DNA from 3 places in the Pantoea sp. F_5 genome. Region 2 is predicted to be linked to each of the others. Evidence: predicted binding sites of a transcription regulator. Region 2 holds the regulator's gene; each other region holds the start of a gene.
The links. The regulator PurR, encoded in region 2, represses purine synthesis genes. The targets are predictions, from matches to a motif close to CANGCAAACGTTTGCNTG.

Region 1 (5,406 bases), on a different contig from region 2:
GGCCATTAAGCGCAATCATCAGCGGCTGTACCTCTTTCGGCACGCGGTCTGCCTGCATCGGCGTATCATCATCGGGCGCGCGCTGCGCCAGCTGCTGTGCCAGCGTTTTCAGTGGCCGCAGTTCAGACCAGACCAGGCCGATCAGCAGCAGTAGCATAAACGGCAGCGCGATCAGCCAGGGCAGCATACTGGCTTTCATCAGATCCTGCGTCATGTCGTCGCGGTATTCCGATTCCTGACCGACGACTACCCGGAATTTCTGATCAGGCGTGGTCAGCCAGACAAAACGCCAGCGATCGTCATCATTGGTGAGCTGACCCTCATGGAATCCCTGATAGTCCGCCTCAAACGGCAGATAACGGCCATTATCGCCATCATTCATCACCTGCCTGCCGTCATGGGTAAAGACAGCAAAGGCCAGGGCATCGTCATCCTGCTCGCCACGATGGTGCCGTAGCATCGCTTTGGTTCGGGGCAAAGTGGTGTTGTCCAGCGAGGTGAAATCCAGCGTCAGCAGGCGCTTGGCCAGCAGCATCTGCTGGGTATCAAACAGCTCATCAAGGGTTTCACGGGTCTGATGCCAGGCACTGATACTGGCACTGGCCCAGCAGAGGCCGAGCAGCAGCACGAAACCGATGCCCAGCCGCAGAAACAGGCTCATTGATCGCATTCAGCGGCTCCCAGGGTATAGCCGACGCCGTGCAGCGTGCGGATAAATGCGCTGCCCAGCTTTTTACGCAGATGATGGATATGTACTTCTACCGCATTGCTGGAGACATCGGCATCCCAGCTGTAGAGCTTCTCTTCCAGCTGGCTGCGCGTCAGCACCCGGCCCGGGTTGCGCATAAAGAGTTCCAGCAGTGCCAGTTCACGGCTTTTTAACTCAATCCTTTCGCCATCGCGCATGACACTATGGCTACCGGGGATCAGCACCACGTTACCGTGACGGAGTTCGGGCTGCAGCTGACCATGACGGCGGCGGATCAGTGCCTGTAAGCGCGCGGCCACTTCGGTTAAGGCAAAGGGTTTACACAGATAGTCATCGGCTCCCATCTGCAGGCCTTCAACCCGCTGATCGAGCGCATCGCGGGCAGTCAGTATCAGTACCGGCACATCATTTCCCTGCTGCCGCCACTGCCGCAGGATATCGAGTCCATCCCGCTCAGGCAGAGTAAGGTCCAGAATCACCGCATCCCAGGGCGCGGCCTCCAGCGCGTTACAGCCCGACTCACCAGAGGTAAACCAGTCAATGCTGAAGCCCAGTTTACTCAGTCCTGCTTTGATACCGTCGCCAATTAAGCGATCGTCTTCAATCAGTAAAATACGCATCACGTCTCCCTGTTCCGATAGCGCTTTATACGAAGCAACTTCCTCACTGTACAGCTGATTTCGGCGAAAATGGCTTATTTTTACCGCTTAAGAAGCTGTTAAGAACTCTGTGGTTAACTGGACATATTCAAACCGAAAAGACCACTGAGAAAGGGGTACACCATGAAAAAGCACGCTGCAATTCTGGCCGTCGTTATGCTGGCTTCCGCCCCGGTTTTCGCTGCACAACAGGGCGGATTTGTTGATCCCAGTGCGCCAGCCTCACAGACGCAGTCAGCATCCGGTCAGGGCGGCTTCAGTGCCGGTAACACCAGTGTGGTGACCGTGAAGCAGGCTGAAGAGATGAAAGATGACAGCTGGATCACCGTACGCGGCAAGCTGGAAAAACAGATTGGCAATGAAGATTATCTGTTCCGCGATCAGACCGGCACCATGAAGGTCGAAATCGACCACAAGCACTGGAATGGCCAGACGATCACGCCCAAAGATAACGTTGAGCTGACGGGTGAACTGGATAAAGATTTCAACAGCATTGAGATGGACGTTAAGCAGGTCAAGAAACTGCCTTAACCTTCTTCTACAGGGCCGCATTCGCGGCCCTTTTTTCGTCTCCTTCCCCGCCTTAATGCAAATTTTTCCCCACGTAAGCGAAACGTTTCGATAGCGATCACAGATTTCTGTTTTGCCAGTTGAGTTGATGGCGGCTTTTCATACACTCCAGACAGCGAAACGTTTCGCTGTGGAGTGAAAAGATGAAAAAAGGTCGCCTGTTAAACGCTGAACTCTCTCATGTGATTGCCCGCCTGGGACACACGGATACGCTGACGATTGCCGATGCAGGCTTGCCGATTCCGGCAGGACCGCAGCGCATCGACTTAGCGCTCACGCCGGGTACGCCCGATTTTATGCAGGTGGTGAATGCTGTCGCACTGGAGATGCAGGTAGAGCGCGCCCTGATCGCGGAGGAGATTAAGCAGCATAATCCGCAACTTCATAGCGCGCTTGTCGCCATGCTCGAAGCCTTGCAACAGCACCAGGGAAATAGCATCACCATCAGCTACACCAGTCATGAACAGTTCAAACAACACACGCAGCGTAGTCAGGCGGTCATTCGCAGCGGAGAGTGTTCTCCGTTTGCGAATGTCATCCTCAGCGCCGGTGTGACCTTCTGAGGCCGCTATGCAACCTTTACTGCAACTCGACGGCATTGAAAAATCCTTTCCGGGCGTGAAAGCCCTTAAGGGTGCGTCGCTGAATGTTCGTGCAGGACGCGTGATGGCGCTGGTGGGCGAGAACGGTGCCGGCAAGTCCACCATGATGAAAGTACTGACCGGGATCTATCAATATGATGCCGGTACGCTGCGCTGGCTCGGTGAAGAGACCCGGTTCAGTGGACCGAAAGCGTCTCAGGAAGCGGGTATTGGCATTATCCATCAGGAGCTGAACCTGATCCCTCAGTTAACTGTGGCGGAGAATATTTTTCTCGGTCGCGAATATGTGGGGCGTTTTGGCCGTATCCAGTGGCCGCGTATGTATGCCGAAGCCGATGCACTGCTCAAAAGGCTCAATCTGCGCTTCAACAGCCACAAGCTGGTGGGCGATTTGTCGATTGGCGATCAGCAGATGGTCGAAATCGCCAAAGTGCTGAGCTTTGAGTCGCAGGTCATCATCATGGATGAGCCGACCGATGCGCTGACGGATACCGAAACGCTGTCGCTGTTCCGGGTCATCAACGAACTGAAGGCGCAGGGCTGCGGCATCGTCTATATCTCGCACCGCATGAAAGAGATCTTTGAGATCTGCGATGACGTTACGGTGTTCCGCGACGGTCAGTTTATTGCTGAACGTCCGGTCAGCGCGCTGACCGAAGAGAGCCTGATCGAGATGATGGTCGGGCGCAAACTGGAAGATCAATATCCCCGTCTGGATCAGGCACCCGGCGACGTGCGGCTGAAAGTGGAAAACGTCAGCGGACCGGGCGTCGAAAACATCAGCTTCAGCCTGCGCAAAGGTGAAATCCTGGGCATTTCGGGCCTGATGGGCGCGGGCCGTACCGAACTGATGAAGGTGCTTTACGGCGCGTTGCCGCGCCATGAAGGCAAACTGTGGCTCAGCGGCCGCGAAGTAGTGACGCGTTCGCCACAGGATGGGCTGGCTAACGGCATCGTCTATATCTCAGAGGATCGTAAGCGCGACGGCCTGGTGCTGGGCATGTCGGTAAAAGAGAACATGTCGCTGACGGCGTTACGTTATTTCAGTCGCGGCAGCGGGTCACTGAAGCACGCGGCAGAGCAGCTGGCGGTCGGCGATTTTATCCGGCTGTTCAATGTGAAAACGCCCTCAATGGAGCAGCCGATTGGCCTGCTTTCAGGCGGCAACCAGCAGAAAGTGGCGATTGCCCGCGGACTGATGACCCGGCCCAACGTACTGATTCTGGACGAACCGACCCGCGGTGTGGATGTCGGCGCGAAGAAAGAGATCTATCAACTGATTAACCAGTTCAAGGCCGAAGGGCTGAGCATCATCCTCGTTTCCTCGGAAATGCCGGAAGTGCTGGGCATGAGCGACCGGATTCTGGTGATGCATGAAGGCCGTATCAGCGGCGAATTTACCCGGGAAGACGCCACTCAGGAAAGCCTGATGGCAGCCGCCGTAGGCAAGCAACACAGCGAGGATTTAGTGGTATGACGACCCAAACTTTACCGGCCAGCCGTCGCTGGTTTAGCAAAAGCTGGCTGCTGGAACAGAAGTCGCTGATTGCACTGCTGGTGCTGATCGCCGTAGTGGCCAGCCAGAGTCCGAACTTCTTTACCGTGGCGAACCTGTTCAACATTCTGCAGCAGACCTCGGTCAACGCCATCATGGCGGTCGGGATGACGCTGGTGATCCTGACTTCCGGTATCGACCTCTCTGTGGGATCGCTGCTGGCCCTGACCGGTGCGGTCGGTGCATCGCTGGTGGGCATGGAAGTCAATGCTCTGGTTGCGGTGGCGGCTTCGCTGGCGCTGGGTGCGGCAATCGGTGCCCTGACCGGCACCATTGTGGCGCGCGGTAAGGTGCAGGCGTTTATCGCCACGCTGGTCATGATGCTGCTGCTGCGTGGTGTCACCATGGTCTACACCGACGGCAGCCCGATTAATACCGGTTTCAGTGCCAACGCCGATCTGCTGGGCTGGTTTGGTATTGGTCGCCCGCTGGGTATCCCCGCGCCGGTCTGGCTGATGGCGCTGGTCTTTATCGCCGCCTGGTACATGCTGCAGCACACGCGTCTGGGTCGCTATATCTATGCGCTGGGCGGTAACGAAGCGGCAACGCGTCTCTCTGGCATCAATGTGAATCGCGTCAAAATCATCGTCTATTCACTGAGCGGCATGCTGGCGGCACTGGCGGGCACCATTGAAGTCGCGCGTCTCTCTTCGGCACAGCCGACAGCGGGTACCGGCTATGAGCTGGATGCGATTGCTGCGGTCGTGTTAGGCGGAACCAGTCTGGCTGGTGGTAAAGGCCGTATTTTCGGCACCCTGATTGGCGCGCTGATCCTCGGCTTCCTGAACAACGGCCTGAACCTGATGGGCGTCTCTTCGTACTACCAGATGATCGTTAAAGCGGTAGTCATCCTGCTGGCGGTGCTGGTGGATAATAAAAGCAGTAAATAACTCTGACCTTACACAGGATAATAAGATGAAAAAGTTAACCGCACTGGCCCTGATCCTCGGCGCAACGCTCAGTACCAGCGCCATGGCAAAAGATACCATCGCGCTGGTGGTTTCAACTCTGAACAATCCGTTCTTTGTTTCTCTGAAAGAGGGCGCTCAGAAAGAAGCGGACAAACTGGGCTACAACCTGGTGGTACTGGATTCACAGAACAATCCGGCAAAAGAACTGGCGAACGTGCAGGATTTGACGGTTCGCGGCACTAAGCTGCTTCTGATTAACCCGACTGACTCTGATGCGGTGGGCAACGCAGTGAAGATGGCTAACCAGGCGAACATTCCTGTCATCACGCTGGATCGTGTTGCGGCACAGGGCACGGTTGTCAGCCACGTTGCTTCCGATAACCGTTTCGGCGGTAAAATG
Region 2 (5,406 bases):
GGATGACTCCGCACAACGGTTGACTGTGTGATACAGAGGACTGCAATAGCCTGCAGCAGGTCGGTCAGGGTAAGAATAACGCGCGCAAATACCGTCCCGGCAACAGGGTACCAATCAGATTATTACGTTATTATATTGTTGATTTATTACAGATTTGTTGACCCGAATGAGTATATGCTCACGCGGGTCAATATTCAATGACTTATTGTTAGGAGGCTAACGAAAAAGTCAGTGTATCAGTGATTATCCTGGCAGGCAGGTTGCGGAGAGGCAACAACAGTTTGTGCGCTTGCGGTACGCTGCAGAGCGTAACCGAGTAGCGCCAGCAGAATCGTTACCGTCATTATCAGCGTAGTGGTAAACAGCGCCTGGGTTAATCCGGCAGAGACTGCCAGGCTTGCAGCAAAGCAGAGTCCGAGTTGTAAGGTGTTCTGCAATGCGGCTGCTTTACCGGTGGCGTGCGGGAAGGGCGTCAGCGCACTGGAAACCACAATCGGATAAATTGCGCCGTTAGCCAGCGCCATCCCACAGAACGGCACCATCAGGCTCACCAGCATGCTGTTGCCTGACAGTGCTACGGCAAACAGCGCCAGAATGCTCAGGCTGTAAATGCCCAGCAGCCACGGTAACAGCTGAGCGCCATGAAAGCGGTTGAGCATGGCGCGACAGCCGAATCCGCCAATCAAAAAGGCGAGCGTCTGGGGCACATAACTCAGGCCGATATCGGCGGGCGAAAGGCCCAGATCCGCCAGAATGAACGGCGAGCCGGTCAGCCAGGCAAAAAAACTGGCAGAACAGGCGGAGTAGATCAGCACGTTGCCGCTGTAGACCCGGGATTTCAACAGAGTGAGGAAGCCGGGCTGTGCTCCTTTTTCACGTGCTTCCGGGCGTACTGTGGGCAAACGCAGCGTGGTCAGAATCAACGCCACCGCAATCAGCGTCAGCACCAGGAAAATCGAACGCCAGTGGAAATGGCCGATCAGCCAGGCACCCAGCAACGGGGCCAGCGCCGGGGAGAGCGCAACCAGCGGCATAATCGTTGCAAAGACTTTGTTGGCGCGCGCGGCGGGGTAGCGATCCACTACCAGCGCCTGCCAGCTCACGGCCGCAGCACAGACGCCTATCGCCTGCACAAAGCGCAGCGTCAGCATCAGAGCAATATCATTCACCCACAACATGCCCGCACAGCCGACGCCAAACATGGCCAGTCCGGCCAGCAGTACGGGTTTACGGCCGATGCGATCGGAAAGCGGTCCCCAGAAGAGCTGACCTACGGCGAAGCCCGCCAGGAACAGACTCATACTGGCGCTGATCAGACCAGGCGAGGTGTTAAATGTTTGCTGCATCGCACCAAAGGCGGGCAGATACATGTCAGTGGCTAAAAAGCCGAGCATGCTCAGCAGGGCAAGATAGGGCATAAATCCTTTATTCGACAGCATCTCATTCTCATTTTTGCAGGATAAACGCGGCAGAGTGTAAAAGGTGCGTTTGCCGCTGTGAAACGGTAATATTTGCCGGTTGCTGTTAAAATTTTTGAAGGCAGATTATGTGGTCAGAATATGCATTAGAGGTCGTTGACGCGGTTGCCCGCGGAGGCAGCTTCAGCGCAGCCGCGCAGGAGCTGCATCGGGTACCTTCTGCCATCAGCTATACAGTGCGTCAGCTGGAGAACTGGCTGGCGGTGCCGCTGTTCGAACGCCAGCATCGTGAAGTGGTGCTGACGCCTGCAGGGGAGCATTTTGTCCGGGAAGGGCGCAGCGTCATCAAAAAAATGCTTGCCACACGGCGGCAGTGTCAGCAGCTGGCCAACGGCTGGCGCGGGCAGCTCAGCATTGCTGTTGACCGTATTGCCAAACCTCAGCGTACCCGACAGCTGGCCAAAGATTTCTATCGCCACTTCCCCGATATGGAACTGATCATCAGCTACGAAGTGTTTAACGGTGTCTGGGATGCACTGGCCGATGGCCGGGTGGAAGTCGCAATTGGTGCCACGCAGGCGATTCCGGTGGGGGGACGGTTTGCGTTTCGTGATATGGGTACGCTCAACTGGCGCTGCGTGGTCGCGCCCGATCATCCTCTGACGCAGGCGAGCAAGATAGATGACGACACGCTGCGTAGCTGGCCGTCCCTGGTACTGGAAGATACATCACGCGCACTACCGCGTCGAATGACATGGACGCTGGATAACCAGCGCAGGCTGGTGGTGCCGGAGTGGCAAACCGGACTGGAGTGCGTGCAGGCGGGCTTGTGCGTGGCGATGGTGCCGGGTCATCTGGCAAGGCCACTGCTCGACACTGGCGAGCTGGTGGAGCTGACGCTGCCGGTGGCATTTCCGGACAGTCCCTGTTGCGTTAGCTGGGCAGAGGATCGCGCATCACCGGCGACAGGCTGGTTGCTCAGCTATCTGGGTGATGCGCGAACGCTTAATCAGGAGTGGTTAAGCGAGGATTAGCGGCGATAGTCGCGGAACGGACCATCAGCTACTGAACGCCGCTCAATCAACGTCGGATGGACCTCAATCGTTTGTGACACTTCGCGCTTACTGGTAATGCGGTCGAGCAGCATATCCAGCGCCTTCTCACCCAACTGGGCTTTAGGCTGATGCACCGTGGTCAGGGCAGGGGCGAAATAGCGTGCGTTGCGCACATTATCATAACCGATAACCGAAATATCCTGCGGCACGCGCAGACCCATTTCGTCGGCGGCGCAAATGGCCCCCATCGCCATGATGTCGCCGCCGCAGAACACGGCGGTCGGGCGCTGCTTTTGCGACAGGATCTGCTGCATCGCCTGATAGCCCGACTCCGGCTCAAAGTCACCCTGCACAATCCACTCCGCGCGTGGCTGAATACCCGCTTCTTCCAGCGCCTTCAGGAAGCCGGCATGACGTCCGCCGCCGGTGTTACGCTCCATCTGACCGGGAATCGCACCAATATCACGGTGTCCACGTTCAATCAGATAGCGTCCCGCCAGATAGCCACCCTGGAAAGCATTATCCAGGACCGTGTCGGTGAAGTCTGCGCGCGATTCGCCCCAGTCCATCACCACCATCGGGATATTGCGGTTCTCTTCCAGCATCTGCAGCAGATCGTCCGGATACTCAGAGCACATCACCAGCAGGCCATCGACGCGCTTCTGCGCCATCATGCTGAGGTAGGCGCGCTGTTTTTGCAGGTCGTTATGCGCATTCCCCAGAATCAGCGTATAACCTTTATCAAAACAGTGATTTTCAACCGCCTCAATAATTTCAGCGAAATAGGGCGCTTCGCTGGACGTGGCAAGCAGACCCAGCGTCCTGGTGTGGTTTACTTTCAGGCTGCGCGCGACAGCGCTCGGCGAGTAGTGCAATTCTTTAATTGCCTGCCAGACCGCCTCGCGCGTCTCTTCAGCGACAAAGCGGGTTTTATTGATGACGTGCGAAACGGTGGTCGTTGAGACGCCAGCGCGTTTCGCCACATCTTTAATTGTTGCCATGAAAATCGGACTCCATTGCTTACCTAACTCTATGATAAGCGTAATGTTAAACGTTTGCGTCTTCTCAGGGAATTTTCCGCAAAAATACGGTTTTTCTGGCCGGTAAACAGGCTGCTGGCGGAGAAAAAACGCCTGAAAAGATGCGCAAACGGAATCAGGGTTGCGCGCGTTGCGCAACAAAGGCGGGATTCTAACAAGGCTGAACGGATAAAACGAGATTTTTACCAGGTCATGTGGGAAAATGCCATATCCCTACAAAGTGTGTGACTAAGGAGCAGGTAATGAGTACTGATTTGAAACTGGCTTTGATGACTACTGTCGGCTGTCTGCTGATGATTGTGGCCTTTAGTTTTACTGCCATTCTGCACTAATAAAAAAGCCGGGATTATCCCGGCTTTTTTCGAACTGTAGTGCTGATCAGCGAATGTTTTTCGGCGTCATCACACGACGCGCACCAATATAGTGGCGCTGCCAGTAGTCTTCCCCTAATGCACTGATCTGAATATCTTTGCCGGTACGTGGCGACTGAATAAACTTGCCATTGCCCAGGTAAACGCCGACGTGATCCGCAGTACCGCGGCCGTTAATGCGGAAGAAGACCAGATCGCCTTTCTCCAGCGATTCACGCTTGATTGGCGCAGCGTCACGCAGGTGATACATCTCGTTAGCGGTACGCGGGATCTTGAACTTCACCAGATCTTTATAGGCATACCAGACCAGACCGCTGCAATCGAAACCAGTATGTGGTGAGGTGCCGCCCCACAGATAAGGTTTACCCAGCTGTCCCATCAGCTTAGTCATCGCGGTTTCGCGCGCTTTCTGGTAGCGCTGACGGTGAGATTTGCTCATTTTAATCGTGCCAGGTTCGCTGGTGGTGACCTCAGCGGTTTTCAGCAGGCGCTGATGACCATAGCGTTTTTTTTCTTTATTTTTGCTGATACGGGCGGTTTTAAGCGAGGTCTTCTTAGCTGGCGTCTGTTGAGCAGTGAGTTCGACTTTTTTCTGTTTTTTCGTTTTAAGTTTTTGAACAGGGCTGAGGCGAGTTTTTTTGGTCACCGTTTTTACCTGGCGACGCTTGCGGCGCTCATCGTCGCGCGCGCTCTTTTTTTCTGCTTTATGCGTACTCACGTTCACCGGCGCGTGCGGGGAAGCAGCAGCGACGTTGAAAAACAGTTGCGCAAAGGCCAGCATGAAAAGCGTAATGATTAAACGCATAGTCCGTTGATTAGTTAAGTTGTCAGGGCCACTACGCACCGCGACAAAGTTGAGATTAATCTGATCCAGGATCAGTGCCCAGGCCATTCTAGTTCAGTTCTTTTAAAAACTGTAATGCCTTTTAATATTAATCTTTGCAATCTACGCAATCGCGCTGAAAATGAACATTTTCAGCGTCTTATATCAACGAAATTATTACGAATTATTAAACTGTTACCCGCTGTTAATAATCAGGCGTTCAGGCGTCCGGAAGCGGAACTTAACAATGATGGCGATTTAATCGGACAGCGGTAAAATCTCGTTTTCAGTCACGCTGCGAAGTCGCTACAATAAACAAACACGAAGTAACGAATTAAGGAAGGCAATTATGAGTACTGTAGAAAAAATTCAGCGCCAGATCGCAGAAAACCCGATCCTGCTGTACATGAAAGGTTCGCCGAAACTGCCAAGCTGCGGTTTCTCTGCACAGGCGGTGCAGGCACTGTCAGCCTGCGGTGAGCGTTTTGCTTACGTGGATATTCTGCAGAACCCGGACATTCGTGCAGAGCTGCCAAAGTATGCCAACTGGCCTACCTTCCCGCAGCTGTGGGTAGACGGTGAACTGGTCGGTGGATGCGATATCATCGTTGAGATGTTACAGCGTGGTGAACTGCAGTCGCTGATTAAAGAGACCGCAGAAAAGTTTAAAGAAGCAGTGACTAGTCCTGGCATAGGTTG
Region 3 (5,406 bases), on a different contig from region 2:
ACAACTTTTGTGCGGCACGCTCAAAGCCGCGTTCGCGGATCACTGAATCCAGCGCCTGAAGCGTTCGATAATCCGGGCGTTTCATTCTTCTTCTCTCTCCTTCAGGGTGGACGTCACTATGCCACAAAAGTGTCACCTGTGATGGCTCTCTTGTTTTTTGTGGGCTGGCTTCCAAAGCGATAAATCCACGTCGGACAGCCGAGCATTTTCAGCAAGCCTTGTTTTATACTACGCGCACTTCGTTGTCGCACAGGTTTTAAACATACCATGACCCAGGATGAACTGAAAAAAGCCGTTGGCTGGGCTGCACTTGACTATGTGCAGCCGGGCACCGTTGTTGGTGTAGGCACCGGATCCACCGCTGCCCACTTTATTGATGCGCTGGCCACGGTCAGGCATCAGATCGACGGTGCTGTCTCCAGCTCCGACGCCTCTACCCAGAAACTGAAAAGCCTGGGCATTCAGGTGTTTGATCTGAACGAGATTGACCTGCTGTCGGTTTACGTTGATGGCGCGGATGAGATCAACCCACAGATGCAAATGATCAAAGGCGGCGGCGCAGCGCTGACGCGTGAAAAGATCGTGGCCGCGGTGGCCGAGACCTTTATCTGCATCGCAGACGCCTCAAAAGAGGTCGATGTACTGGGGCGTTTCCCGCTGCCGGTCGAAGTCATTCCGATGGCGCGCAGTTACGTGGCACGTCAGCTGGTGAAAATGGGCGGCTTACCTGAGTATCGTCAGAACGTGGTGACCGATAACGGTAACATTATCCTCGATGTGCATAATCTGCGCATTCTCGATCCGATTGAGCTGGAAAAAACCATCAATGCCTTACCTGGCGTCGTTACCGTTGGCCTTTTTGCCGCACGCGGTGCCGATATCGCCTTGATTGGCGGTCCTGATGGCGTGAAAACCATTAAAAAATGATCTGTCTGGCGCTGTAAAGGCGCCGGTTATTTCTGCCTGCAAATCATCTTTTCTCACGTCGGTGAAATTTGGTGACTTATGTCACATAACCGTCATCGACAGTAGGTTCGTTCTCTCTTCATCGCTGACCTCATGATTTTGTCCGGCAATGTGCTGTTGCCAGCCATTGCCATGCTGGCTGGCGGGCAATCGTTTGTATTGCCGGACGCGATTTTTTTGATATTTTGACAGAAGGCTGGCTTATGGTAGTCCTCATTGAATGCTGAATAGGATCGGGAAATGGCAAAGGTATCACTGGAAAAAGATAAGATTAAGTTCCTGCTGGTGGAAGGTGTCCATCAGAGCGCGCTGGAAAACCTGCGGGCTGCAGGCTATACCAACATCGAATTCCACAAGGGCGCACTGGACTCCGACGCGTTAAAAGCATCGATCCGCGATGCGCACTTCATTGGTATCCGTTCCCGCTCCCAGCTTACTGAAGAGATTTTTGCGGCGGCTGAAAAGCTGGTCGCCGTGGGCTGTTTCTGTATCGGCACTAACCAGGTTGATCTGCAGGCGGCAGCGAGCCGGGGTATCCCGGTGTTCAATGCGCCTTTCTCGAATACCCGCTCGGTGGCGGAGCTGGTCATTGGTGAGATGCTGCTGATGCTGCGTGGCATCCCGGAAGCAAACGCAAAAGCACACCGTGGCATCTGGAATAAGATTGCCAAAGGCTCATTTGAAGCGCGTGGCAAAAAGCTGGGAATCATCGGTTACGGCCATATCGGTATGCAGCTGGGCGTGCTGGCAGAAAGTCTGGGCATGCATGTTTTCTTCTATGACATTGAAAACAAGCTGCCGCTGGGTAATGCCACGCAGGTACGCCATCTGGCGGATTTGCTCAACATGAGCGACGTTGTCAGCCTGCACGTGCCGGAAACCGCCTCTACGCAGGATATGATTGGTGCAGAGCAGCTGGCGCAGATGAAACCCGGTGCGCTGCTGATTAACGCCTCACGCGGCACCGTCGTGGATATTCCGGCGCTGTGTGATGCCCTGGCCAGCAAGCATGTGGGTGGCGCAGCCATCGACGTCTTCCCGACCGAGCCGGCCACAAACAGCGAGCCGTTTATCTCTCCATTGAGTGAGTTCGACAACGTGATCCTGACACCGCACATTGGCGGATCGACAGAAGAAGCGCAGGAGAACATCGGGATTGAAGTCGCGGGCAAGCTGGCGAAATACTCCGATAACGGCTCGACTCTCTCGGCTGTTAACTTCCCGGAAGTATCTCTGCCGATTCACGGTATCAGCGCCAGTCGCCTGCTGCACATCCATGAAAACCGTCCCGGCGTGCTGACGGCCATCAACCAGATTTTCGCAGAGCAGGGCATCAACATCGCCGCGCAGTATCTGCAAACCTCGCCGTTTATGGGATATGTGGTTATCGACATTGATGCAGAGCCGGAAGTGGCAGAGAACGCGCTGCAGCTGATGAAGGCGATTCCGGGTACTATCCGCGCGCGTCTGCTTTACTAAGGGGATTTTTACAGCCTGTAGCGTTTAGTGACGCTACAGGCTATTGAGAAACCTGAATCTGATAAATCTGACCGCAACACATTAATTCAATACGCTGGGAACACGATCAGAAGAGGAAAGCGTCCCGCCGCCCGGAAAAAAACGCCGGGAGCGTTTTTGAACAACGCCACGCGTTGGCCCGGCAACGGGCGCACCTCAGGGATGAGGTGCGTACTAAAAACGCCGGGAGCGTTTTTGAACAACGCCACGCGTTGGCCCGTTTACGGGTGCACCTCAGGGATGAGGTGCGTACTAAAAACGCCGGGAGCGTTTTTGAACAATGCCACGCGTTGGCCCGTTTACGGGCGCACCTCAGGGATGAGGTGCGTACTAAAAACGCCGGGAGCGTTTTTGAACAACGCCACGCGTTGGCCCGTTTATGGGCGCGCCTCAGGGATGAGGTGCGTACTAAAAACGCCGGGAGCGTTTTTGAACAACGCCACGCGTTGGCCCGTTTATGGGCGCACCTCAGGGATGAGGTGCGTAATCGCGCGGGCCGAGCATGTCACGGGCTGGCCTTAGCGTCTTTTCAATCTGACCGTGTTTCCTGCGCTGGCTCGATCTCACCGCTGACAGGACAGAATTGCCAGTCATCTCAGGCGCTTCACTGCGCACGTTTCTTAACAATTCTACTCCCACTGCCAGAGCTTTGACGGCGTCATCACCGCTGGCAACGGCACATCCCATTCTGCAACCGGCAGGCTATCCACCTGCTGACAATCGTGTGCCAGACCGACGGGCAAAAAACCGTGCTGCCGCCAGTTCTGCAGCGTGCGGTCATAGAAGCCGCCGCCCATCCCCAGCCGTTGCCCATGCTGATCAAAGGCCACCAGCGGCACCATCATCAGATCCAATTGATCAAGGGTGATCAACTGCCGGATATCGAGCGGCGGTTCGGGAATGCGCAGTTTATTCGGAAGCAGTGGCGTATCGGGCGAGTAGCGCAGAAACAGTAAATTACCGGGGGAGAAGGGGTGTAAAACCGGCAGATAGACGGCTTTCTTCAGATGCCAGAGCCGGGCAATCAGCGGACGGGTATTCAGCTCACCATCAACGGATAAAAACAGGGCAATATTGCGTGCGGCTGAGAGGGGGGCGTAGTTAAGGGCGAGATCAGCGAGCTGTTCGGCCGCCTTAGCCTGCTGATCATCCGTCATTGCACGACGCAGATGGCGCACCTGCTGACGAATTTCCTGACGCTGCAACATTGAAGGTGATGACATGGAAGGTTCAGACATGATTTCCCCGCCGGATAAGCCGCTGTGCAGCGACTATAACATGTCGATCTGGGGAAAAAAGCAGGACTGCAGAAAGGGAGATCTCCGAGATGCCGCCGTAGGCTGTAACCCTTGAACCCTTGGTTCAAGGTGAACATGCCGTCATAACCATCAGGCTTCTCGGACGAACCGAGCATGCACACAGGTTACAGAGCGTCACATTCTGTTTTTTCGAAATATCGGCTCAGGGGACTGGCCCACTTGCAAACATCTCAGAGAAAATTTACCTCGCCGTTGCCGTACTGAATGGTAGCAACCATGAAGTTTTATTCGAACTTCGCACCTTCACGCTCAGAGATGCGACCTTGCTCAACCAGTGCCTGTTCTATCGTCTGCTGCAACATACGGATACGCTGTTCCATATTAGCAGCATAATCGCGCGTTTTCACTTTCTCTTGCGCCAGTTCGTGGCAGACGTTTAACGCGGCGATGAACACCAGTTGTTCTGTATTTGTGACTCTAGTGCGAACTTTTAGATCTTGCAACCGTTGATTGAGATCTTCAGCCGCGCTATTGAGCGCATCTTGCTGCTCTGGCGGACAATTCACTCTCAACGAACGACCAAAAATTTGTAAATCTACCGGTTGTGCAGACATGCCACCTTCCTGACTGATTACTTCGCTCGCAACTCCCTTAGCAGTCAATGGCTTGGGAGGCGGGCAACTATATAGACCCACGAAATAAGATACAACCCCTTTTCTGGAAACCTTGAGGCAGCTAGTGGTAGCATAACACGAACTTATTCTGCCAACGACGATGAAAACTTATGTCCTTACAGAACGCAACCCCCGATTACAACGCGCTCGCGGCAGTGCTCTCCCAGCAGGGTGTTGGCATGACGCCCGCAGAAATGCACGGCCTGCTGAGCGGGATCCTCTGTGGCGGTAACCAGGACACCAGCTGGAAGACGCTGGTACACGATCTGGCTAACGAAGGCATGGCGTTTTCACACACTCTTGCCGTGCCGCTGGCGGCGCTGCATGAGCACACGGCGACCACGCTGGAAGATGACGGCTTTCTGTTTCAGCTGATGCTGCCTGCTGACGATGACATCACTGTCTTTGACCGCGCAGATGCACTGGCTGGCTGGGTTAACCATTTTCTGCTCGGCTTGGGCGTAACACAGCCTAAACTGGATAAGGTCACCGGCGAAACCGGCGAAGCAATCGATGATTTGCGCACTATCGCCCAGCTTGGTTACGAAGAAGATGACGACCAGGAGGAGCTGGAGCAGTCGCTGGAAGAGGTGATTGAGTATGTACGTGTCGCCGCACTGCTGTGCCACGATACGTTTACCCGTCCCCAGCCCACCGCGCCAGAAGTGCAAAAACCGACGCTACACTAATTTCAGGTCAACGCGTTTAACCGGTCAGTTTACAGGGAGTGCAGAGATGATTTCACTGGAACGATACCTGCAGCGTCGTCAGGCGCTGCTGGCAAAGATGGTGCCTGGCAGCGCAGCGCTGATTTTTGCTGCGCCCGAAGTGACGCGCAGTAATGACACGGAATACCCGTTCCGCCAGAGCAGCGACTTTAGCTATTTCACCGGCTTTAACGAGCCGCAGGCGCTGTTAGTGCTGATTAAAAGCGACGAAAATCATAATCACAGCGTGCTGTTTAACCGCGTGCGTGACCCGGCAGCAGA

Region 1: the regulator PurR is predicted to act here: its motif matches at 2,052-2,069, upstream of rbsD (D-ribose pyranase).
Region 3: the regulator PurR is predicted to act here: its motif matches at 1,110-1,127, upstream of serA (phosphoglycerate dehydrogenase).

The regions. Positions count from the first base shown of each region.
Region 1 covers NZ_VWUO01000014.1:4,425-9,830, reverse strand. The annotation lists gene qseC (quorum sensing histidine kinase QseC) at 1-670, opposite strand, end outside; gene qseB (quorum sensing response regulator transcription factor QseB) at 658-1,329, opposite strand; gene F3I44_RS17435 (YgiW/YdeI family stress tolerance OB fold protein) at 1,492-1,899, shown strand; gene rbsD (D-ribose pyranase) at 2,082-2,501, shown strand; gene rbsA (ribose ABC transporter ATP-binding protein RbsA) at 2,509-4,017, shown strand; gene rbsC (ribose ABC transporter permease) at 4,014-4,985, shown strand; gene rbsB (ribose ABC transporter substrate-binding protein RbsB) at 5,011-5,406, shown strand, end outside.
Region 2 covers NZ_VWUO01000002.1:454,842-460,247, forward strand. The annotation lists gene punC (purine nucleoside transporter PunC) at 237-1,439, opposite strand; gene punR (DNA-binding transcriptional activator PunR) at 1,547-2,452, shown strand; gene purR (HTH-type transcriptional repressor PurR) at 2,449-3,474, opposite strand; gene F3I44_RS04655 (YnhF family membrane protein) at 3,756-3,845, shown strand; gene F3I44_RS04660 (C40 family peptidase) at 3,892-4,689, opposite strand; gene F3I44_RS04665 (Grx4 family monothiol glutaredoxin) at 5,054-5,406, shown strand, end outside.
Region 3 covers NZ_VWUO01000003.1:249,545-254,950, forward strand. The annotation lists gene F3I44_RS05840 (LysR family transcriptional regulator ArgP) at 1-85, opposite strand, end outside; gene rpiA (ribose-5-phosphate isomerase RpiA) at 268-927, shown strand; gene serA (phosphoglycerate dehydrogenase) at 1,207-2,445, shown strand; gene F3I44_RS05860 (5-formyltetrahydrofolate cyclo-ligase) at 3,114-3,707, opposite strand; RNA gene ssrS (6S RNA) at 3,800-3,983, opposite strand; gene zapA (cell division protein ZapA) at 4,028-4,357, opposite strand; gene F3I44_RS05875 (YecA family protein) at 4,528-5,106, shown strand; gene pepP (Xaa-Pro aminopeptidase) at 5,153-5,406, shown strand, end outside.